DNA from 3 places in the Mycolicibacterium monacense genome. Region 3 is predicted to be linked to each of the others. Evidence: riboswitches for the same ligand, from Rfam matches in the RefSeq annotation. Region 3 holds a riboswitch; each other region holds the start of a gene.

Region 1 (7,456 bases), 790 kb from region 3:
GGTGTTGGTGGACCTGCGAGACTGAATCTCCCTGTCAGGATTCGGCGTTGAGCACCCTGGCGAGCTCGCCGCGGGAACGGATGCCCAGCCTGCGGTAGACGCGCGACAGGTTGGCCTCCACCGTCTTCTCACTCACGTACAGCGTCGCGGCGATCTCACGGTTCGTCATCCCCTGCACGGCGAGATCGGCGAAGCGGCGCTCGGATTCGGCGAGGCCGGCCGCGGTCTGCCTACCGGTCAGCGCGTCGAGTTCGGCGCGGGCCTGCCGCGCCCACAGCTCCGCCCCGATGCGCTCGAACGCCGCGAGAGCGGTCGAGACGGTGGCGGTGGCGGCGTCGTACTGGCGCCGCCGGTGTTGCAACCGGCCGACCACGAGTTGGGTGCGGGCGAGTTCGAACGGCATCGACAGCCGGCCGTGCTCGGTCAACGCGCGCTCACCGGCCCTGACGGCGGCGGTCAGGTCACCGCGTGCGGCGAGCAGCAGCGCCCGGCAGCGCGCACCGAGGGCGAGCATCCACGGCCGGTCGAGGCGGGTTCCGTTGGCCTCCAACGCCTCGACGAGCCGTTCCGCCTCATCGAGGCGGCCGATGCCGATGAGCGCCTCCGCCGCGTCCGGCAGGAACGGCGCCGTGACGAGTTCGGTGGGCGCCGGGATCCCGGTCGCCGCCGACGACCAGCCCTCGACCGCCGGACTCAACACGTCCACCGCGGCCCGGTGGTCGCCCAGCGACAACTCGAGGAAACCCAGGCTCGTGGTCAGCCACACCCCGAGACGGGTGGACTCACACCGCTCCCCGACCGTCCGCGCCTGGGCGGCGAACCGGCGCGTCTGGTCCTCGCGGCCGAAGTGGGCACTCACCATCACCCGCACGATCAACGCGACGAACAGCGGCAGGTCACCGTGGGACTGCAACGCCCGCTCGACGCTGTCCTCGGCGACCCGTTCCGCAGCCGCGAGGTCGGCCCGCCAGACGTTGACCTGCCCGAGGTGGAAGTCGACGAACGCCCGCTCGCTTTCGTCGCCCCGTTCGATGCAGCGCTGTGCGATCGCGTTGAACTGGTCGGCGGCCTCGTCGAGCCGGTCGGTCCACAACATCAGCAGGGCGTGCAGGGTCCTCGGCTGCGCGGCCAGCGGTAGGCCCTCGGGCTCGTCGAAATCGAACACGCCGTCGAGTTCAGCCTCGTCGAAACCCTCGCCGAGCAGGAACCGCAGCAGCGCGCGAATCGGCTTGGCCTGGGTGATCAGATCCGGCCGATGCAGTGTCATCGCCTGTGTCACGGCTTCTTCCGCGCGCTGCACCGCCCGGTCCGCGCGCCCCGCGTTGAACTCGATGAACGCCAACATGACGAGCATGTGCACCCGGCGGTCCGGGTTGACGCCCGGCTCGGCGATGGCCTGTTCGAGCATCGGCACCGCCTCGGACGAACTGTTGGCGTAGAGCCGTACCAGACCGAGCAGCTGCAGCGCCCGGGCCCGCAGCTCACCCGGCGGGATCTCGGAAAGGGCGTGTTCCAACAACACTCGTGCCCGCGCGGCATCACCCGCCTCGAAGTGGCAGGCCGCGGCACGCAGCGTGCGTTCAGGGGTGTCACCCCCGCGGGCACGGGCCATGTCGAGCAGTTCGGCGGCGGTCGCGGGTGCGCCGCGCAGGTGGACCGATTCGGCCGCCTCGTCGAGCGCCTTGACCGTCTGCTCGTCGGCGCCGTCACTCGAGAGGGCGCGGTGCCGGGCCCGGGACTCAGGGCTCTCGACGATGTCGGCCAACCGGCGGTGCATCCACCGCCGTTCGTCCGCGGACGCCTCGGCGTACACCCCACGGGCCAACAGGGGATGACTGAAAGTCACCTTGTAGCCGGTGATCTCGACGACGCCGTGCCGTTCGGCCTCCTCGAGAGCCGCGACGGTCCACTCGACGTTGTCGCCGACGGCGCGCGCCACCAGATCCACGGTGGGCGACGCGATACAGGCGGTGGCGAGGAGGACCTCCCGGGTGTGGTCGGGCAAACCGGAGATGCGTGTCCGCACCAGATCGGCGAGGGTGGCCGGCAGCGGCCCGACACCGGTGGCGTCCCGGTCCAGTGCCCGCGCCAATTCGAGGGCGTAGAGCGGGTTTCCGGCCGAAACCTCGTACACCCAGTCCATTCTCGGGCGGGTCAGCGACCGGCCCAGCTGGTGGCTGATCATGGCGTGCAGGCCCCCGACCGTCATCGGATGCACCCGGGCCCGGTGCAGACGCTCCGGACGCGACGGTTCGAGCAGCGTCTCGGTGTGGTCGCCTGCGCCGGAGCGCACGGTCACGAGGAAACCGATGGCGCCCGCGGACCGGCGGGCCACCGACGCGAGAACGGCGGCGGTCGGCGGGTCGAGCCACTGCAGATCGTCGATCGCGACGAGGACGGGACTGTCGTGGGCCAGCCGTTCGAGCACCGACCGGACGGCGGCGGCCACCGCGCGTTGATCGGTGCCGGGTCCCGTGTCGTCGGCGCGAGAGAGGACCCGGTCGATCGCGACTCGTTGCGGGGCGGGCAGGTGGTCGAGCACCTCGGTGTCCACATCGGCGAGCAGTTCGGCCAGCGATGAGTACGCGGCCACCGACTCGCTGGACACCGGGTGCGCCGCGAGCACCCGGAAGCCGCGGGTCCGGGCGCGTTCGATGCCTGCGCGCCACACGGTGCTCTTACCGATCCCGACATCGCCTTCGAGCACCAGCACGCAGGTACCCGTCGGCACTGCGGAGAGCAGGTCGTCGACAGCGCTCAACTCCGCGTCGCGGCTGATGAGCTGCAGGGGCACCTACGTATCTTCGCAGCAGATCGTGGGGGCCGCCCACCGGATGATCACGTTTGCTCGGCGTAACGCCCAGCGTTGAACAGCGACGCCACCGCGCCGATCAGCATCATCACCGCGGCGGCGACGAACACCACCACCAGTCCGGTGTGGAAGGGCTCGATGATCAGGTGCGGGAAGAAGGTCTGACCGGTGAGCACCTCGGCGTTGACGCCGGGCTGTTGCAGCGCGTGCGACGGCTCCAGGAGTTCGCCGATCGGGTTGTAGCCGAGGAACGCCGCGAACAGGCTGCCGACGGGCGGCGTGCCTGCGACCTCGTCGGCGACCGCCGCCGAGACGCCCTGCGCCTGCAGGCCTGCGCTCATGGCTCCGGGCAGCGTGTTGGCCAGCCCGACGATCATGAGCGAGAAGAAGATCCCGATCGACAGCGATCCGCCGGCATTGAAGAACGTGGCCCGCACCCCGGAGGCGGCGCCGCGCGCGCTCGCCGGCACGCTCGACATGATCCCGGCCGAATTCGGGGAGGTGAACACCCCGCCACCGACACCATTGAGGAAGATCAGCGTCGCGAAGAGCCAGTAGTCGAAGTCGACGGGGATCAGCACCAGCGCGACGAAGGTGGCACACATCAGCAGCATGCCGCCGACGGTGAACGGGCGGGCGCCGTAGCGGTCGGACAGCCACCCCGACAGAGGTCCGGCCACGAGGAATCCGAAGGTCAACGGCAGCATGTAGATCGCCGCCCACAGTGGGGTGGCCTCGAAGTCGTAGCCCCGCAGCGGCAGCCAGATGCCCTGCAGCCAGATGATCAGCATGAACTGCAGTCCACCGCGGCCGACCGAGGACATCAGCCCGGCGAGGTTGCCCATGCCGAACGCGGTGATGCGGAACAGCCGGATGTCGACCAGGGGTTGATCGACCCGCAGTTCGATGACGCAGAACGCCACCAGCGCCAGCACCCCGAAGGCGATCGCGCCGAGCACCCACGGGTTGCCCCACCCGGTGGGGGAACCGCCGTAGGGCTGGATGCTGTAGGTGATCCCGGTGAGCAGCACCGTGAGCCCGAGGCCGAGCGTCACCGCACCCGCCCAGTCGAGCCGGCCGGGGCTGCGCTCCCCCACCTCGCGCAGCGAACGCATCGCCCAGACCGTGCCGAGGACGCCGATCGGGACGCCCACCCAGAAGATCGCCTGCCAGTGCCATTCGGACAGCGCGCCGCCGATCACCAGCCCGAGGAATGAACCGGCGACGGCGGCAACCATGTTGACGCCCAACGCCATTCCGCGCTGATGCGCGGGGAAGGCATCGGTGAGGATGGCCGCCGAGGAGGCGATCAGCATCGCACCGCCGACGCCCTGGACCACCCGCCACCCGATCAGCCACCACGCGCCGGCGTCGAGGTCGAACGGTTGGAACGACAGCGCGAGCGCACACAGCGTGAAGATGACGAAGCCCAGGTTGTAGATGCGGACCCGGCCGAACATGTCGCCCAGCCGTCCGAACAGCACCACGAGCACCGCGGTGACCACCATGTATCCCATCAGCAGCCACAGCAGGTAGGTCACGTTGGCAGGCTGCAGGGGGTTGAGGCCGATGCCGCGGAAGATCGCCGGCAGCGAGATCAGCACGATCGACGAGTTGACGGTCGCGAGCAGCATCCCCAGCGTGGTGTTGGAGAGCACCACCCACTTGTAGAGGGGGTGGTCGCGATCGGTGGCGATCCGGCGCCGGCCGGTGAGCTCGGTTGTCATCTGCAGTCTCGTTCGTTTCGTATCCGACGGTGCGCAGCGACGAGCGGACGCCGCAGAACACATATATTATCTATACAAATAATCGGTCGGCAATTCGCGTTCGCCCCATCCGGCGTCTGCGCTAGGTTGAGCAACGCACCACCGACCACGCGGGAGCGCGCACCAGCGCGCTGAGAGGACGACTGGGGTCGTCGACCGTACGAACCTGACCGGGTAATGCCGGCGTAGGGAGTTTTCGATGACCGATACGCGATACCTGCCACTCGCCCCACCCGGCCAGACCCCGGCGCGGGTGATGACCATCGCGGGCACCGACTCCGGCGGTGGCGCGGGGATCCAGGCCGACTCCCGCACCTTCGCCATGCTCGGCGTCCACGGCTGTGTCGCGGTGGTCGCCGTCACCGTACAGAACTCCGTGGGCGTCAAGGGTTTCCACGAGATCCCCATCGACGTCATCACCGGGCAGATCGAGGCGGTGGTCTCCGACATCGGCATCCAGGCGGCCAAGACCGGGATGCTGGCCTCTTCGGAGATCATCACCGCCGTCGCCGAGACGTGGCGTCGCCTGCGGCCCGCACCGCTGGTCGTCGACCCGGTGTGCGCCTCCATGCACGGCGATCCGCTGCTGCATCCGTCGGCGCTCGACGCACTGCGCTCCGAACTGTTCCCCCTCGCCACCCTGGTCACCCCCAACCTCGACGAGGTGCGGCTGATCACCGGGATCGACGTCACCGACGCCGCCTCCCAGCGCGACGCGGCGCGGGCGCTGCATGCGCTCGGCCCACAGTGGGCACTGGTCAAAGGCGGCCACCTGCGCTCGTCGGCGTACAGCCCCGATCTGCTGTTCGACGGCTCCGAGTTCCACGAGTTCGGCGCCGACCGCATCGACACCGGCCACGACCACGGCGCGGGCGACACCCTGGCGGCCGCCACGGCCTCCGCACTCGCGCACGGCTACTCCGTCCCCGACGCGGTCGCGTTCGCCAAACAGTGGGTGACCGAATGTCTGCGCGCCGCATACCCGTTGGGCCACGGCCACGGTCCGGTCTCCGCGCTGTTCAGGCTGAGCGCCGATGAACCTCGATGACATCGCCGGCGTCGCCCACGAACCGGCGGGCACACCGCGCGGGGTGGTGCTGCTGACCCATGGCGCCGGGGGTAACCGGGACGCGCCGCTGCTGGTCAGGTTCTGCGACGAGTGGGCCGGGCGGGGTTGGCTGGCCGTGCGCTACAACCTGCCCTACCGCAGGCGCAGACCCAAGGGCCCGCCCTCGGGGTCGGCCACCGCCGACCGGGCGGGGGTGGCCGACGCGGTCGCCGCCGCCCGCGAACTCACCGACGGGCCGGTGATCGCCGGCGGACACTCCTACGGTGGCCGGATGACGTCGATGGCGGTCGCCGACGACGGGGTGGCCCTCGACGTGATGACGCTGTCCTCGTACCCGTTGCATCCGCCCGGCAAGCCCGACCGGGCCCGCACCGAACACCTGCCCCGCATCGGTGTGCCGACGGTGTTCGTGCACGGCACCGCGGATCCGTTCGGGAGCATCGACGAGCTCACCGCGGCGGCGGCGCTCGTCGCCGGGCCGACCGAACTCGTCGAGATCACCGGCGCGCGTCACGATCTGGGGTCCAAGGCGCTCGACGTGCCGAAACTGGCGGTCGACGCGGCGCTGCGACTGCTGGCCACCGGTTAGGGTCGAACACATGAGCATGCCGCCGGGCCCGCCACCCCCACCCCCCGGCCAGCCCCCGTACGGCCAGCAGCCCTACGGTCAGCCGGCCTACGGCCAGCCCGCCTACGGACAGCCGTACTTCCCACCGCCCCCGCCGCAGCCCTACGCCGAGATGCGGCCGGCCGGACCGCCGCCCCCGCCCAAGAAGAGCAAGCTCTGGCTGATCCTGGGCCTGGTGGCGCTGACCGTCGTCGTGATCGCCATCGCCGTGGTGCTCTTCGTGGTCCTGGTGGTGCGCGAGGGCACGGTGACAGCAACACAGGTGAAGTTGGGCGACTGCCTCTCCGAGATCCCGGACGGCAGTGAGGTCAGGACGCTCAAGACCGTCGACTGCGCCGAACCGCACGCCGGCGAGGTGTTCGCGGTGCTCCAGATGCCCGACGGTGACTTCCCCGGACAGGACGCGATGGTCGAGTACGCCAACCGGTGCGCACCCGAACTGGCGAGCTATTCACCGTCCGCGGTCACCGACGACACCGTGCGACTGTTCGTCCTCTTCCCCACCGACGAGACCTGGTCCGACGGCGACCGGGCGGTGACCTGCGTCGCAACCCTGAACCCGCCGCGCGCGGGTTCACTGAAGGGCTGACGCCGCCCAGGTCGGCGGCACGGGACCACTCCGATACCTGGGGTACCGTCTACTCATGACTTCGGAGCAGTACGACGCGGTCATCGTGGGCGCCGGATTCGCCGGAATCGGTGCCGCGATTCAGCTCAAGCGAATGGGCTACGCGAACTTCGTCATCCTCGACCGCGAGGACGACCTCGGCGGCACCTGGTACGTCAACCACTACCCGGGCCTGGCCGTCGACGTCCCCACCACCACCTACAGCTATTTCTTCGAGCCCAACCCGAAGTGGTCGCGGCTGTTCTCCACCGGTGCGGAGATCAAGCAGTACGCCGACGAGGTGGCCGACAAGTACGACGTCCGTCGCCACATCCGCTTCAACACGGCCGTCGAGGGCGCCCGCTGGGACGAAGAGGCGAAGCTCTGGCGCGTGGCGCTCGACGGCGGGGAGACGCTGAGCACCCGCTATCTCATCACCGCGACGGGGTTCCTCTCGCAACCGCGGACCCCCGACATTCCCGGCATCACCTCGTTCGAGGGCAAGGTCATCCACACCACCGACTGGGACGACAGCTTCGACCCGTCGGGCCGGCGGATCGCGATCATCGGCACC
Region 2 (7,456 bases), 770 kb from region 3:
GCCCGGTTCGACCGTGCACGTGAGGTCGTCGACGGCACGGACCCGGCCGAATCTCTTGGTCAGGCCGGTCAGCTCAATCATCGCGGGACTCCACCGCGTCGACGATCAGATCCGCCACCGCGCGCATACCGGCGGCGTTGGGGTGCAGGGGCGCAGGCCGGCCCGGCCACGGCAGACCCGGGCCGGTCGTCCACGGTTCGGACGACCACGCGTGGTGCGCGCGGCTGGCCTGCGCGGCCCGGATCCAACCGCACCCCGTGTCGGCGGCGGCCCGGCCGGTCAACCGCTCGAGCGTGTCGGCGATCCGCCGGCCCAGCGCCGCATCGGCGTCCGACAGCGGGGCGACCGGCTCGCCCGGTGGCGGCAGCAAGGTCAGGTAGTCGACGAACAGCACCCGCGCCCGCGGCGCGCGCGCCCGTACCGTGCGAGCGACGCGGTGCAGCGATTCCCCGACCTCGACCAGTGCGCGGTCGCGGGCGGTGGGGTCGAACAGTGTCGACACCGGCGGCAGCCAGCGGACCACCCGCGGGAGCCCCGCGGCCATCAGCATCGGCACGTAGCCGACGTCGTTGCCGCCGATCGTCACCGTCACCAGCGTCTCGGTGCCGTCGAGCGCCAGGAACTGCGGCGGTGTGCCGTGCTGGGGTTCGTCGAGAATGTTGGCGGTGGTGGCCCCCGAGTACGTGACGTCGGTCAGATCGAGGCCGAGGCGTTCGGCCACCAGATGCGCGTAGTTGCGCGCCGACCGACCCGCGCGGAACGGCGCGCCGTCGGCCGGAGGCCGGATGCCCGGCCCCGCCGCCATGGACGAACCGAGCGCCACATAGCGCGTCACAGCGCAGGACTCGACGCCTGCGCCCAGAACCGCTTCGGGATGCGGCCGGCGTGGCGGGCCAGGTGTCCTGCGGTCACGGCGGCGGCCATCGCGGCGGCCATCGCCGGCGGGTCGGCGGCCCGGGTCACCGCACTGGCCAACAACACTGCGTCACAACCCAACTCCATCGCCAGCGCGGCGTCGCTGGCGGTGCCGATACCGGCGTCGAGGATCACCGGCACGTTCGCGGCGTCGACGATCATCTCGATGTGGTGCGGGTTGGCGATCCCCAACCCGGTCCCGATGGGCGACCCCAACGGCATGACCGCGGCACACCCGATGTCCTCCAGCCGCCGGGCGAGCACCGGATCGTCGTTGGTGTACGGCAGCACGGTGAACCCGTCGTCGACGAGTTGTTCTGCGGCACGGACCAGTTCGACGGCATCGGGCAGCAGGGTGCGTTCGTCGGCGATCACCTCGAGCTTCACCCAGTCGGTGCCCAGCGCCTCACGGCCGAGTTGCGCGGTGAGCACCGCCTCGGCGGCACCGCGGCACCCCGCGGTGTTGGGCAGCGGGCTGATCCCGAGGCGGTTCAGCAGTTCCAGCACACCGGTGCCGGTTTCGGCGTCGACGCGGCGCATCGCGACGGTGGTCAGTTCGGTGCCCGACGCCATCAGCGCCTGTTCCAGCACGGCGAGATTGGCCGCCCCGCCGGTGCCGAGGATCAGTCGCGATCCGAATTCCCGTCCCGCGATGGTGAGCTTCGCGGCCTCAGCCACCCTGCACCGCCGTCACCACTTCGACGCGGGCGCCGTCGCGCAGCGGGGTCTCCCACTCCGTCCTCGGCAGCACCGACCAGTCCACCGCCACGGCGATCCCCTTCTCCGGGAACCCCATTCGAGCCACCAGCTGCGCGACCGTGGTCTGCTCGTCGAGGTGGACGTCTTCGTTGTTCACCACGATCTTCATCCGTGACTCCTCATGTCCTGGCTCCCTGTGTCGTCTGCAGTTCGGCGGAGACCCGCTCGGCGGTCCACGGCGCGAGCAGGAAGCCGTTGCGGCCGTGCCCTGCAGCCACCAGTGTGCGCTCGTCGAGCCACTCGACAAGAGGCAACCCGTCGGGCGTCATCGGCCGCAGCCCCGCCGCGCATTCGGCGAACTCGTATTCCCCCAGTGCCGGCATGACCGTGCACGCGTCGTCGAGCAGATCGCGAACCCCGGTCACCGCGGGTGCTGTGTCGCGTCCGTGTTCGTACTGGGTCGCGCCGACGACCACGCCATCGGCGCGCGGCACCAGATACACCTGCCTGCCGTGGACGCGGGCGCGAACCACCCGGCGCGGGGCAGGCATACACCCGCGCCGCCAACGCAGGCGCAGCACCTCCCCTTTCACCGGGCGGATCGGCAGCCCGGGCCACAACGTCGGTGCGTCGACGCCGTTGGCGAGCACCCGCAGGTCCACGTCGTCGACGGCAGCCAGATCGTCGACCGGCGGCGCCCACCGCACCCCGAGCCGGGTGCAGTGCGCCTCCAACGCATCCACGACGGCGCGGTTGTCGACGGCCAGTTCGGTGTCGGCGACGAACCCGTGCCGGATGCCCTGCGCCAGCAGCGGTTCGATGTCACGGGCCGCCGTCGTGAACGTGACCGGGTGGCCCTGGACGGCCAGCCATTCACCGACGGTCTTGAGATCGGCGGCGTCGGCCCGGTCCACGGCCACCACCAGTGACTCCCGGGCGGTCACCACCTCGTCGGGCAGTCCCTCGAGGAAGCCGCCATGCCACAGCCGCAGCGAATCCAGCCCGATGCGCAGCAGTTCGTGTTCCCCCGGCCAGCCCTCGCTGTGCGGGGCGAGCATCCCGCCTGCCACCCATGACGCGCCCTTGGCGGGGCTGCGGTGCACCCGCACCGACCAACCGTCGAGCGCGGCGCGGCGCGCGACCGACAGGCCGATGACCCCGCCGCCGATGACGGCGAGGGTGCTGTCCGGTGGCATAGCCCTCCCTTCGCCGGCATGACCCGGATCAGGTCCGACGGTAAGGGCCGGATCGTCTGGCCCACTCTCAGTCCCGCTGTCCCGGGACTCCCGTGTCGGCCATCAACCCTACCCGCGGCCGAGGCGCTACCGTCGCCGTGTGCGTGAACCCCTCGACCCGCTCGGCCCAGCCCTTGCGCAAGCCTCGCTGTACCTGTGCACAGACGCCCGCCGCGAACGCGGCGACCTCGCCGAATTCGCCGACGCGGCGCTCGCGGGCGGCGTCGACCTGATCCAGCTGCGGGACAAGGGGTCGGCAGGCGAACGACGGTTCGGCCCACTCGAGGCGCGCGAGGAACTGGCCGCGCTCGAAATCCTCGCCGAAGCCGCCCGCCGCCACGGCGCACTGTTGGCGGTCAACGACCGCGCCGATATCGCGCTGGCCGCCGGCGCCGACGTCCTGCACCTCGGTCAGGACGACCTGCCGCTGCCCGTGGCCCGCCGGATCATCGGTCCACGCCCGCTGATCGGGCGGTCCACCCACGACAGCGCCCAGGTCGCCGCGGCAGTGGCCGAGGAGGTCGACTACTTCTGCGTCGGGCCGTGCTGGCCGACGCCGACCAAACCCGGACGCGAGGCCCCCGGGCTCGGCCTGGTTCGCGAGGCCGCTTCGCGGGCAACAGAGAAACCGTGGTTCGCCATCGGCGGTATCGACGAGGCGCGGCTGCCCGAGGTGCTCGACGCCGGCGCCCGCCGCATCGTCGTGGTCCGCGCGATCACGGCGGCCGACGATCCGAAGGCGGCGGCTCGCCGGCTGAAGGATGCGCTCGTCAGTCGCTGACCAGCAGCGGAAAAGCCGCGGTGACGGTCCGCAGTCGGTCCCAGCTGGCGGCGAAACCCGGGTGCAGCGGCAGGGAGTCGACGTCCTCCTCGGCGACCCAGCGCAGTTCGGCGCTCTCCCGGTTGGGCACGGTGTGCAGCAGTGCGGGCGCGTCGGCGATCACCGTGGTGTAGGTCCACGACGCGCCACCGGAGCCGACGACCTCGGCGGTGACCACCGTGGTCCGCACGGTCAGCTGCTCGACCGAGAGCCCCGCTTCCTCGTGCGCCTCGCGTACGGCGGCCTGTTCGGGTGTCTCGTGGCTGTCGCGGGCGCCGCCCGGCAGGCCCCACGTCCCGCCCTGATGGCTCCAGGGCGCGCGGTGCTGCAACAACACTGCGGCCGAACCGTCGGACTGCGGTGCACGCAGCAGCAGGCCGGCGGCACCGTGCCTGCCCCAGTAGCGGCCGCCGCCCTCGGAGAACACCCAGCCGTCACCGTCGCCACGCACCCGTACAGGATAGGGCGCACCCAACCTGTACGGCTCCGCTCGATTGGGCGCGAGCCGTGACAGAACCTCTTAGGATTCTTTTATAGAGTCGGACGGTCGGGAAGTTGCCGGAGAGATGAGGACCGCGCGCAGGTGACTGTGGAGTTGGCGCATCCCTCGACCGAGCCGCTGGCGTCCCGGTCGCCGACCACTCCCGCCCATCCGCGCTGGTTCTTCCTGTGGACCACGCCGGGCCGCATTCTGACCATCGGCATCGTGCTCGCCGCTCTCGCGATCGCCAGCGCCTTCGCCACATCGACGACGATCAACGACCGCCAGCGGGCGCTCACCACCGTCCTCAACCACACCGAACCCCTGTCGTTCGCCGCCGGTGAGTTGTACAGCCGGCTCTCGGTCGCCGATGCCGCCGCCGCGACGGCGTTCATCGCCGGCACCGAACCGCGCGACGTGCGCCAGCGCTATGAACAGGCGATCACCGACGCCGCGGTCGCTCTGACGCGGGCCTCGAGTGGGCTGACCGACGAGGAGCTGGTTCAGTTGCTCGGCCGGATCAACGCCGAACTCGCGGTGTACACCGGACTGGTGGAGACGGCGCGGACCAACAACCGGGCGGGCAACCCGGTCGGCTCGTCCTACCTGTCCGAGGCGTCGTCGCTGATGCAGACCAAGATCCTGCCCGACGCCGAGCGGCTCTACGAGCGCACCTCGGCGCAGGTCGATCAGGAGACCGGCGCATCCACCCGCATCCCGGCGCCGGTCATCCTCGTGGTGCTCGCGACGCTGCTGTTCGGTCTGTTCGCCAACCGCTGGCTGGCCCGGCGCACCCGGCGGCGGGTGAACATCGGCTTCGTCGCGGGCGGTCTGGCGGTGTTGATCATGGTGTTGTGGGTCGGTACCGCGCTGACGATCTCGACCACCGACAGCCGCAGCGCCAGGGGCGCAGGCGCCGAATCGCTCAAGACGATCACCACCCTGGCCATCACCGCGCAGCAGGCCCGCGCCGACGAGACGCTCGCGCTGATCCGCCGCGGCGACGAGGAGGTCCGCAAACAGTCCTACTACCAGCGAATCGACGGTATGCAGAAGAAGCTGGCGGACTACCTCGCGCGGGAGGACGCGATCGACAGCACCGACCTGGTCGCCGCCGAGGACCTGCTGGCCCGGTGGCGGGCGGCCGACGACCGCATCAACGCCTACATCGCGGTCGGCAACTACCAGGCCGCCACCCAGGTCGCGCTCGGCACAGGCGAGGACGATTCCACCCCGGCGTTCGACAAGCTCAACGATGCGCTGACCAAGGCGATCGAGCAGAGCCGGAGCCAGCTGCGCAACGACATCCTCAACGCCCGGCGGGTGCTGTCGGGTGCGACGGCGGGCGCCGCGGCGCTCAGCGTGATCGCGGCGGTGGCGGTGGCGCTGGGCTTGTGGCCACGACTGAGTGAGTACCGGTGATGAAGAGGCTGCTCGCGTTGCTCAGTGCCACGGTTCTGGTGCTGGCGGGTTGTGGCCAGGCGGCGTCGGTGGTGCCGACACCCGGGGTGACGCTCGCGCCGCCCACCCCGGCGGGGATGGAGGAACTTCCACCCGAACAGGCGCGGCTGCCGATACCCGAGACCGACGACTGCAACCGCCGGGCGAGCCTGCGGCCCTTCCCCACCCGCGCCGAGGCCGACGCCGCGGTGGCGTACATCCGCGAACGCGGCAGGCTCATCGTCGGACTGGACATCGGCAGCAATCTGTTCTCCTTCCGCGATCCGATCACCGGCGACATCACCGGGTTCGACGTCGACATCGCCGGTGAGATCGCCCGGGACATCTTCGGCAGCCCCGCCCAGGTGGACTACCGGATCCTGTCGTCGGCCGACCGGATCGTCGCGCTGCAGAACAATCAGGTGGACGTCGTCGTGAAGACCATGACGATCACGTGTGAGCGCAAGAAGAAGGTCGGCTTCTCCACGGTGTACCTCAACGCCGACCAGCGGATCCTGGCGCCACGGGATTCGGCGATCACGCGGGCCGCGGACCTGTCGGGCCGTCGGGTGTGTGTGGTGAAGGGGACGACGTCGCTGCGGCGGGTCCAGCAGATCAGCCCCCCGCCGATCATCGTGTCCACCGTGACGTGGGCGGACTGCCTGGTGGCGTTGCAGCAGCGGCAGGTCGACGCGGTCAGCACCGACGACGCGATCCTGGCGGGGCTCGTGGCGCAGGACCCCTATCTGCACATCGTCGGGCCGAGTATGAACCAGGAGCCCTACGGGATCGGGGTGAACCTGGAGAACACCGGGTTGGTGCGGTTCGTCAACGGGACGCTGCAGCGCATCCGCAACGACGGCACCTGGTATGCGCTGTACCGCAAGTGGTTGACGGTGCTGGGTCCCGCACCCGCACCGCCGGTGGCGAGGTACGTGGACTGATGGCTGCCTCCGACCACGACCTCGACCCCGCCGTCGACGACGAACCCGGCACCCAGCCGGCGAGCCTCGACGATCTCGATCTGGATTCGGCGTCGACCGTACGGCCGATGGCGACCCAGGCGGTGTTCCGCCCCGACTTCGACGACTCCGACAGCATCAGCGTGCACACCGGGGACACCGAACCCCAGGACCACGCCACCACGGCGATCCGGACGCTGTCGCCGGTCCGCAGGCTCGGCGGCGGGCTGGTCGAGATCCCGCGGGTGCCCGCCAAGGATCCGCTCGAAGCGCTGATGACCAACCCGGTGGTCGCCGAGAACAAGCGCTTCTGCTGGAACTGCGGGCGACCGGTCGGGCGTTCGACGTCGGACGGCAAGGCGCTCTCGGAAGGCTGGTGCCCGCACTGCGGCAGCCAGTATTCGTTTCTGCCGCAGCTCAATCCGGGTGACATGGTCGCAGACCAGTACGAGATCAAGGGCTGCATCGCCCACGGCGGGCTCGGCTGGGTGTATTTGGCGTTCGACCACAACGTCAACGAACGGCCGGTGGTGCTCAAGGGTCTGGTGCACTCCGGCGACGCCGAGGCCCAGGCCATCGCGATGGCGGAGCGGCAGTTCCTCGCCGAGGTGACGCATCCGGGGATCGTGAAGATCTACAACTTCGTCGAGCACGAGGACAAGCACGGCAACCCCGTCGGCTACATCGTGATGGAGTACGTCGGCGGAACGTCACTCAAACAGGCCAGGGGGCAACGGCTTCCGGTCGCCCAGGCCATCGGCTACATGCTGGAGATCCTGCCGGCGCTGGGCTACCTGCACTCGCTGGGACTGACCTACAACGACCTCAAACCCGAGAACATCATGCTGACCGAGGATCAAGTCAAGCTGATCGACCTGGGTGCGGTCTCGACGATCAACTCGTT
Region 3 (7,456 bases):
GTAGGTGTCGCCGTCTCGCGTCAGCGCGCGGCGCTTCCGGTCGGCCTCGCCGGCCTCGACCCAGATGCCCAGATCGGCGAGTGCGCGGTTCGCCGCGGTCAGCGCCCCGACCCCTTCGACGATCAGCCGTTGGCCGGGGTCGACGGTGTGCCACCCCGCGGGCGTCCCGCGCGCCCAGTCCCACCCGCGCCAGCGGCCGGGCCGGCCGTCAGCGCGCGGTTCCAACAGCGACTCCCGCAGGTGGTCGACCGCCCACGCCAGCCCGTCCCAGCCCGCGTAGACGTCGTCGAGCGCGACGACCACGCTGGACTCCCAGCTGCGGGTGAGCGCCGCGGCCAGCGTCGACTTCCCGGATCCCGACCGTCCGTCGATCAGGACGGTGCGCGCGTCACCGTCGCAGAGTCGGCGTGCGAGGTCAGCGACTTCCAATGAAGTTCCAGTGGCCGGTGGCGACGGATACGGCGATCGAGGCGGCCGCGATGCCGAACCCGGCCAGCACCAGGGCGGCCTCGCCGGCGCCGAACCGCGACGGGCGCGCCCAGGTCCGCGTCGGGTACGCCCCGAATCCGCGCGCCTCCATCGCGGTGGCGAGCATCGAACCGCGGCGGATGGCGAAGACCAGCAGCGCGAAGGACTGTCCGGCCGCGCGGCGGACGCGGTTGCGGTCGGCGACCCCGCGGGCACGGCGCGCATAGCCGAGGTAGCGCCAGTCCTGGCGGAGCAGGCCGACCGTGCGGAGACCGGCCAGCGCGCCGAGGACGAACCGGGCCGGCAGCCGCAACACCTGTCCGAGGCCGTCGGCGAGTTCGGTCGGGTCGGTGTCGATGAACAGGACCACGGACGGCAACGCGATCGCGAGCACCCGCACGAACGTGGCCACCGCGAGGGTGATCGACCCGTCACTGACCGTGATCATCAGGAACTGCCAGTGCACGGTGCCGCTGCGCTCACCGTAGAGCAGGATCGTGATCCCGGTGAGTCCGGCGGCCAGCACCAGCAGCGCACCGCGGATCAGCACCGCGCGCAACGGGATTCGCAGCGCGAGTATCAGCAGCAGTTCGAGCGTGAGCGCCGTCAGGGCCGACACCCAGTCGACGCTGGCCACCAGTCCGAAGGCGATCACGAAGGCGGCCGCCAGTTTCGCCACGGGGTTGATCGCGGTGTGCGCGGGCGCGGCGTCGACGCTGGTCATCGCACGCGCCCCGTGACCGTCGGGGTACCGATGTCGATCCGGCGGTCGCCGAGCACCGCCGCGAAGTCGAGGTCATGGGTGACCGCCACCACCGCGGTGCCGTCGTCGGCGATCTCGGCGAGCAGCCGGACCAGTTCCTCCCAGGTGTTGCGGTCCTGGCCGAAGGTCGGCTCGTCGAGGACGACCAACGCCGGGCGGGTGGCCAGCACCGTCGCCACCGACAACCGGCGCTGTTCCCCACCGGACAGCGTGTAGGGGTTCGCGTCGGCGAGGTCGGTGAGGTGCAGCCGTTCCAGCAGCGCATCGCACTGCCGGGCGACCGCGGCGGCGTCAGAGCCGAGCGCGCGGGGGCCGAGCGCCAGCTCGTCGCGTACAGCGCCGGTGAGGAACTGGTGCTCCGGGTTCTGGAACACACTGCCGATCCGGGTGAGCAGTTCCCGCGATCGCCACCGGATGGGTTCGCGGCGGTCGGCGGTCGGCGCGAACCCGTCGCGCGCCTCGACGCGGCCGGCGCGGGGTGGGAGCAGCCCACCCAGGGTCAGCGCCAGGGCGGTCTTCCCCACTCCGTTCGGACCGGTGACGACACTGATTGCCGCCCTGGGGATTTCGAAGGTCAACTCATCGGTTCGCGGGCCGCCTCGGTACCCGACCGACAGCTCGACGGCGTCGGCCAGCGGTTCACCCGGTACACCGCCGCGTTCGACGGCGGGCAGGTCTGCGCCGGGCACCCACACACCCGCCCGAGCCAGGTGCGCGCTCTGCCGCAGCACCGTCTCGGCCGGTGGTCCGTCGGCCACCACCTCGCCCCGGGTTCCGAGGACGACGACCCGGTCGACCACCGGAAGCCACACCGCCGTGCGGTGTTCGACGACGATCAGCGTTGCGCCGGTGCGTTCGGCCACCGCCGCGACCGCGTCGCGCACCTCGACGACACCGGCCGGATCGAGGTTGGCGGTCGGCTCGTCCAACAGGATCAGGCCGGGATCCATGGCGAGCACGCCGGCCAGCGCCAGCCGCTGCTGTTGACCACCGGAGAGCCGCGAGGTGTCATGGCGCAGCAGCAGATTCAGCCCGAGAGCGGCCAGCGCCCGGCGGGCCCGCGGCCAGATCACCTCGGGTGCGACGTTGAGGTTCTCCATCCCGAACGCGACGTCGTCGCCGACCCGGGACAGGATGACCTGCGAGTCGGGGTTCTGCAGGACCATCCCGATGCGGCCGCGTCGCTGCGCGGGCGCCACCCCGTCGACGAGCAGACGACCGGCTTCGTCACCGTCCTCGCTGCCGCCGAGCACACCCGCCAGCCCCTGCAACAGCGTCGACTTGCCCGAACCACTCGCACCGAGCAGCAGCACCCGTTCGCCCGGTTCGACGGTGAGGTCGAGGTCGCGTACGGCCCACGACGAGCGGCCGGCGTGCCGCCAGTGCCAACTCTGGGCGGCGACCGCGACACCGCCGGTGGTCATCGCCGGACGTCGCTCGGCGACCCTGTCCGGCCCGACGGGAAACGGGACAGCGCACCGGTTTTCGCCAGCCCCCGGACGACGTACCAGGACAATGCGCCGGCGACGACCGCCCCCGAGACGACCCCGGAGACGACGTAGATGGCCGCGAAGGCGGAGGTCGAACCCGGATACAGGAGCAGAAGTTCGTTGATCGCCATGGCCAGTCCGGCAGCGGCCCCGGCCAGCACCGCGACGGGCAGGTTCCACGCCCGGTACAGGAAGCAGGCGAACACGATCTCGGCGGCCAGCCCCTGAACGAGGCCGAATTCCAGGGTCATGACGCCCCACTGGTTGCCGACCAGGGCGGACACCGTCGCGGCCACGAGTTCGCCGTAGACCGCGGCGCCCGGTTTCCGGATCACCATCGCGGTGAGCACCCCGGCGAACAGCCAGCCACCGCCCAGCAGCGCCTGCAGCCCCGGCGCCAGCGCGCTCAGGGGCGCGCCGATCGGGTTGGACGCGATGTTCCACATGACGAACACCAGGCCCGCCGCGACGGCGAGCACGCTGGCCACCACGATGTCGACGACGCGCCATCGGTATGTCCGCGCCGTCTTGACGGGAGGTTCAGGAAAGGGTCGGGACACGTCGGTCATCAGTTCACTCCCTACGCCGGCATTACCCGGTCAGGTTCATACGGTCGACGGCCCCAGCCGTCCTCTCAGCGCACTCGGTGTGCACTCCCGCGTGGGTTATCGGTTCCAAGGTAGCGCAGCCACCCACACATGTCGCCATCGGAAACCCGAAGGTGTCGGAAGTCGTGATTTACACGCCACGGCCCGGCGCGGAAGCTGGCAGCGACGACAGGGAAGGCGGTTCGCCCATGACGATCGACGTCGCCGAACGGGAAGCGCTGCAGGAGGCGGTCCGGGATCTGCTGCGCAGCCGGTGCACCGAGCAGGATGTCCGGCAGGTGCTGACCGGTGACGACGGGTTCGACCGCGACCTGTGGCGCCGGCTGGCCGAACAGGGTGTCACCGGCATCGTGATCGGCAGCGAGTACGGCGGCGTGGGTCTGGGCGCGGTCGAGCTCGAGGCGGTGGCCGAGGAAACCGGGGCCGCGCTGCTCCCGTCGCCGTTCATCTCCAGCGCGGTGCTCACCGCCGCCCTGATCCAGGCCGCCGGCTCCGAGGACGACAAGCAGCGGCTGCTGCCCGGCCTGGCCGACGGCACCGCGATCGGGACGGTCGCGGTCACCGGGCGGGCCGGCACCTGGACCGCCGAGGGCGTCGATGTGCGCGCGGGTACCGACGGCACGTTGACCGGGAGCGCGCACTACGTGACCGACGGGCAGGTGGCCGACGTCCTGCTGGTGGTGGCCAACGGCACCGACGGTGCGGGCGTCTACGAGGTCGACCCCGGCGCTTCCGGTTTCGAGCGCGTCGCGGCGACGGTCTTCGACCCGTCGGTGCGGCTGTCGACGTTCACCTTCACCGGCACCCCGGCGCGACGACTCGGCGCGGCCGGATGGGATGCCGTCCAGCAGGCGCTGGACCTGGCGACGATCGCACTGGCCGGCGAACAGTGCGGTGGGACCCGCCGCATCTTCGAGATCACCGTCGAGTACCTCAAGACCCGCATCCAGTTCGGCCGTCCGATCGGCAGTTTCCAGGCGCTCAAGCACATGGCCGCCGATCTGCTGCTCAAGGTCGAATCCTCGACATCGGCCGCGCAGAACGCCGCGGCCCAGCGGGACACCGACCCGGACACCGCCGGCGGCGCGATCGCCCTGGCCGGCTTCGCCTGTGCGGAGGCCTACCGCGACACCGCCGCGGCGGCCATCCAGATGCACGGCGGTATCGGCTTCACCTGGGAGCATCCGGCGCATCTGTACCTCCGCCGGGCCCGCACCGGGCTGCAGTTGTTCGGCGGCCCACGCCTGCATCGCGAGCGTTACCTCCAGTCGAAAGGCGCCTGACCCATGACCGAGACGACTCCGAGCGCCGACGAGCTGCGCGCCGAGGTGCGTGCCTGGCTCGAGCAGAACTGGAAGGGCCTGCCGAAGTCGACCGATCCGTGGGTCGCCTCCCCGGAGCGGGTCGCCTGGCTGGAGAAGGTGCTCGACGCCGGTTACGCGGTGCCGACCTATCCGACCGAGTGGTTCGGCCGCGAGTACCCGAACCATCTGGCGTCCGCGATCGAGAAGGAGTTCAAGGCGGTCCGGGCCCCCGGCGCGCGCAGGGACAAGTACAGCATCCCGGCGAACACCGTGCTGAAGTTCGGCAGCGACACCCTCAAACGAGAGTTGTTGCGCGACTTCCTCACCGAGCGTGCCAGCACCTGCCTGCTCTACAGCGAACCCGGTGCCGGCTCGGACCTCGCCGGGGTGCACGCCACCGCGGTGCGCGACGGTGACCAGTGGGTGGTCAACGGCCAGAAGGTGTGGACCTCGGGGGCGGCGACGGCCGACTACGGGCTGCTGCTCGCCCGCACCGACTGGGATGTGCCGAAGCACAAGGGTCTGAGCTTCTTCATTCTGCCGATGAAACAACCCGGCATCGAGGTCAGGCCGCTGGTGCAGATCACCGGCGAATCCCACTTCAACGAGGTGTTCATCAGCGATGCCAAGGTGGGCGACGACTTCCTCGTCGGCGGTACCGGCAACGGCTGGCGGGTGCTGCAGACCGCGCTGGCCTACGAACGGTCCATCATGGGCGACAGCGGCCGCGGCTCGCGCAACAGTTCGCGCGCCGACAGCCTCGTCGAACTCGCCCGCGAACACGGCCGCCTCGACGACCCGGTCATCCGCGATTCGCTGGCCACGGTGCTCGCATTGCGAGAACTGAACCGGCTCAACAACGCTCGCGCGAAGGCGTCGACGTCGATCGGCACGTCGAGCTCGATCATGTCGCTGGGCAAGCTGGCCATGTCGGACATCCTGCACACCGAGGCGCGGGTGAAGACCGACATCATCGGGGCCGAGGCGCTGCTGGCCGGACCGGACCACCCGGAGGCCGACGACATCAACTTCCTGACGCTCAACGCCTACTTCACCTCCATCGGCGGCGGCACGGATCAGATCCAGCGCAACATCATCGGCGAGCGGGTCCTCGGGCTGCCCAAGGAACCCGAAGTCGACCGCGACATCGCGTTCCGCGACGCGCGCCGGAACTGATCGATGAGCGACGCGTACGACCCGCCGCTGGCGGGCATCCGGATCCTCGACCTGTCGGCGGGTCCGATGACCGCGATCGGGCGTCTGCTGGCCGATCTCGGCGCCCACGTGACCGCGGTCGGGTTGGCCGGCGTGACCGCCCACGCCCCGGTCGGCCCGGTGTCCCTGGCGACGGCGATCAACCGGCGGGGTGTGGCGGCTGTCGACATCGACACCTCCACCCCGGCGGGACGGCAGCAGTGGACCGATCTGCTCGGCGCCGCCGACGTCCTGATCGAGGACACCCGGCCCGGTTCGTCGGCCGAACGCCTGCTCGCGGTCCACGAGCTCCGCACCGCCCACCCCGGGCTGATCGTGTTGTCGCTCAGCGACTTCGGACGCGACTCCGACTTCAGCACGTGGCAGGCCACCACGCCGGTGCTGCACGCCCTCACGAGCGAGCTGTCCCGGTCGGGCATCCCGGGGCGGGCGCCGCTGGTGCCGCCGGGTGAGCAGTTGCCCTACCACGTCGCGGCGGCGCAGGCCGGTGTCGCAGTGCTCGCCGTGCTGCTCGACCGCCTCCGTACCGGGATCGGCGACCGCATCGACTTCGCGATCCTCGAGGGTGCGATGCAGGCGCTCGACCCGCCGTTCGGGACCATGGGCACCGCGTCGGCGGGGGTGCCGACGGCTCAGCAGCAACGCAATTGGGACGCCGAGCGGCTGCGCTATCCGATCGTCCCCTGCCAGGACGGTTACATCCGCATCTGCCTGCTGGCGAAACGGCAGTGGCACGGCATGTTCGAGTGGATGGGCCGGCCGGAGGAGTTCGCCGATCCGAAGTTCGAGGGACTGCTGGACCGGCTGACCTCGATCCCGCTCTGGGCGGCCATCGAGGCCTTCTGCGCCGACAAGACGCGCAACGAGTTGGAACATGAGGGGCAACGGCACGGCGTGCCGACCGCCGCGGTGCTCAGCCTGACCGAGGCGTTGGCCACCGAACAGGTCGTCGCCCGCGGGTTCTTCGGTGACACCGAACTCGCCCCCGGGCTCGTCGCCCCCGTCCCCCGCGGCGTCGTCGAGATCGACGGGTGCCGCGCAAGCGCCGGCACCGCCCCCGACCCCGGTGCGCCCACCCTGCAGGGTGCGCCGGTCCTCGAGCAGCGCCCGAGAACCGACCAGGGTCTTCCGCTGGAAGGTCTGCGCGTACTCGACCTCGGCGTGATCGTCGTCGGCGCCGACACCGGGCGACTGTTCGGCGATCTCGGCGCCGACGTCATCAAGATCGAGAACGCGGCGTTCCCCGACGGGATGCGCCCGGGCCGCAGGCCCATGAACGCGAGCTTCGCCGGCGGACACCGGAACAAGCGGGCGATCGGCATCGACCTGCGCTCCGCCGAGGGCCGCGAACTGGCGCACCGACTGGTGCGTGAGGCCGACGTCGTGCTGACCAACTTCAAACCGGGGGTCGCGGCCGCCCTGGCGATGGACTACGACACGCTGAAGTCGGTGAACCCCGGCATCGTCGTGGTGGACAGTTCGGCGTTCGGCCCGACCGGCCCGTGGGCGCAGCGGCTCGGCTACGGCCCGCTGGTCCGCGCCGCAGCCGGCTTCACCAAGCAGTGGGTCTACCCGTCGGATCCGGACGAGTTCTGCGACACCGTGACC

The links. A riboswitch is a leader RNA that binds a small molecule or an ion and turns the genes downstream of it on or off. The one in region 3 is predicted to bind thiamine pyrophosphate.
Region 1: linked by a shared signal. The riboswitch ahead of thiD (bifunctional hydroxymethylpyrimidine kinase/phosphomethylpyrimidine kinase) and the one ahead of G6N49_RS24175 (ECF transporter S component) in region 3 are both predicted to bind thiamine pyrophosphate.
Region 2: linked by a shared signal. The riboswitch ahead of thiO (glycine oxidase ThiO) and the one ahead of G6N49_RS24175 (ECF transporter S component) in region 3 are both predicted to bind thiamine pyrophosphate.

What each region holds. Positions count from the first base shown of each region.
Region 1 is NZ_AP022617.1:4,267,007-4,274,462, forward strand. Features, by position in the region: gene G6N49_RS20485 (exodeoxyribonuclease III) at 1-25, shown strand, start outside; gene G6N49_RS20490 (helix-turn-helix transcriptional regulator) at 35-2,794, opposite strand; gene G6N49_RS20495 (MFS transporter) at 2,839-4,539, opposite strand; TPP riboswitch at 4,679-4,787, shown strand; gene thiD (bifunctional hydroxymethylpyrimidine kinase/phosphomethylpyrimidine kinase) at 4,778-5,626, shown strand; gene G6N49_RS20505 (alpha/beta hydrolase family protein) at 5,613-6,236, shown strand; gene G6N49_RS20510 (septum formation family protein) at 6,247-6,864, shown strand; gene G6N49_RS20515 (flavin-containing monooxygenase) at 6,920-7,456, shown strand, end outside.
Region 2 is NZ_AP022617.1:4,290,029-4,297,484, forward strand. Features, by position in the region: gene G6N49_RS20575 (ABC transporter ATP-binding protein) at 1-81, opposite strand, end outside; gene G6N49_RS20580 (SGNH/GDSL hydrolase family protein) at 74-835, opposite strand; gene thiG (thiazole synthase) at 832-1,593, opposite strand; gene thiS (sulfur carrier protein ThiS) at 1,586-1,783, opposite strand; gene thiO (glycine oxidase ThiO) at 1,794-2,810, opposite strand; TPP riboswitch at 2,801-2,914, opposite strand; gene thiE (thiamine phosphate synthase) at 2,950-3,630, shown strand; gene G6N49_RS20605 (NUDIX hydrolase) at 3,620-4,120, opposite strand; gene glnX (protein kinase G-activating protein GlnX) at 4,253-5,572, shown strand; gene G6N49_RS20615 (glutamate ABC transporter substrate-binding protein) at 5,572-6,534, shown strand; gene G6N49_RS20620 (serine/threonine-protein kinase PknG) at 6,534-7,456, shown strand, end outside.
Region 3 is NZ_AP022617.1:5,058,912-5,066,367, reverse strand. Features, by position in the region: gene G6N49_RS24190 (nucleoside/nucleotide kinase family protein) at 1-429, opposite strand, end outside; gene G6N49_RS24185 (energy-coupling factor transporter transmembrane component T family protein) at 416-1,192, opposite strand; gene G6N49_RS24180 (ABC transporter ATP-binding protein) at 1,189-2,655, opposite strand; gene G6N49_RS24175 (ECF transporter S component) at 2,652-3,290, opposite strand; TPP riboswitch at 3,282-3,391, opposite strand; gene G6N49_RS24170 (acyl-CoA dehydrogenase family protein) at 3,518-4,612, shown strand; gene G6N49_RS24165 (acyl-CoA dehydrogenase family protein) at 4,616-5,809, shown strand; gene G6N49_RS24160 (CaiB/BaiF CoA-transferase family protein) at 5,813-7,456, shown strand, end outside.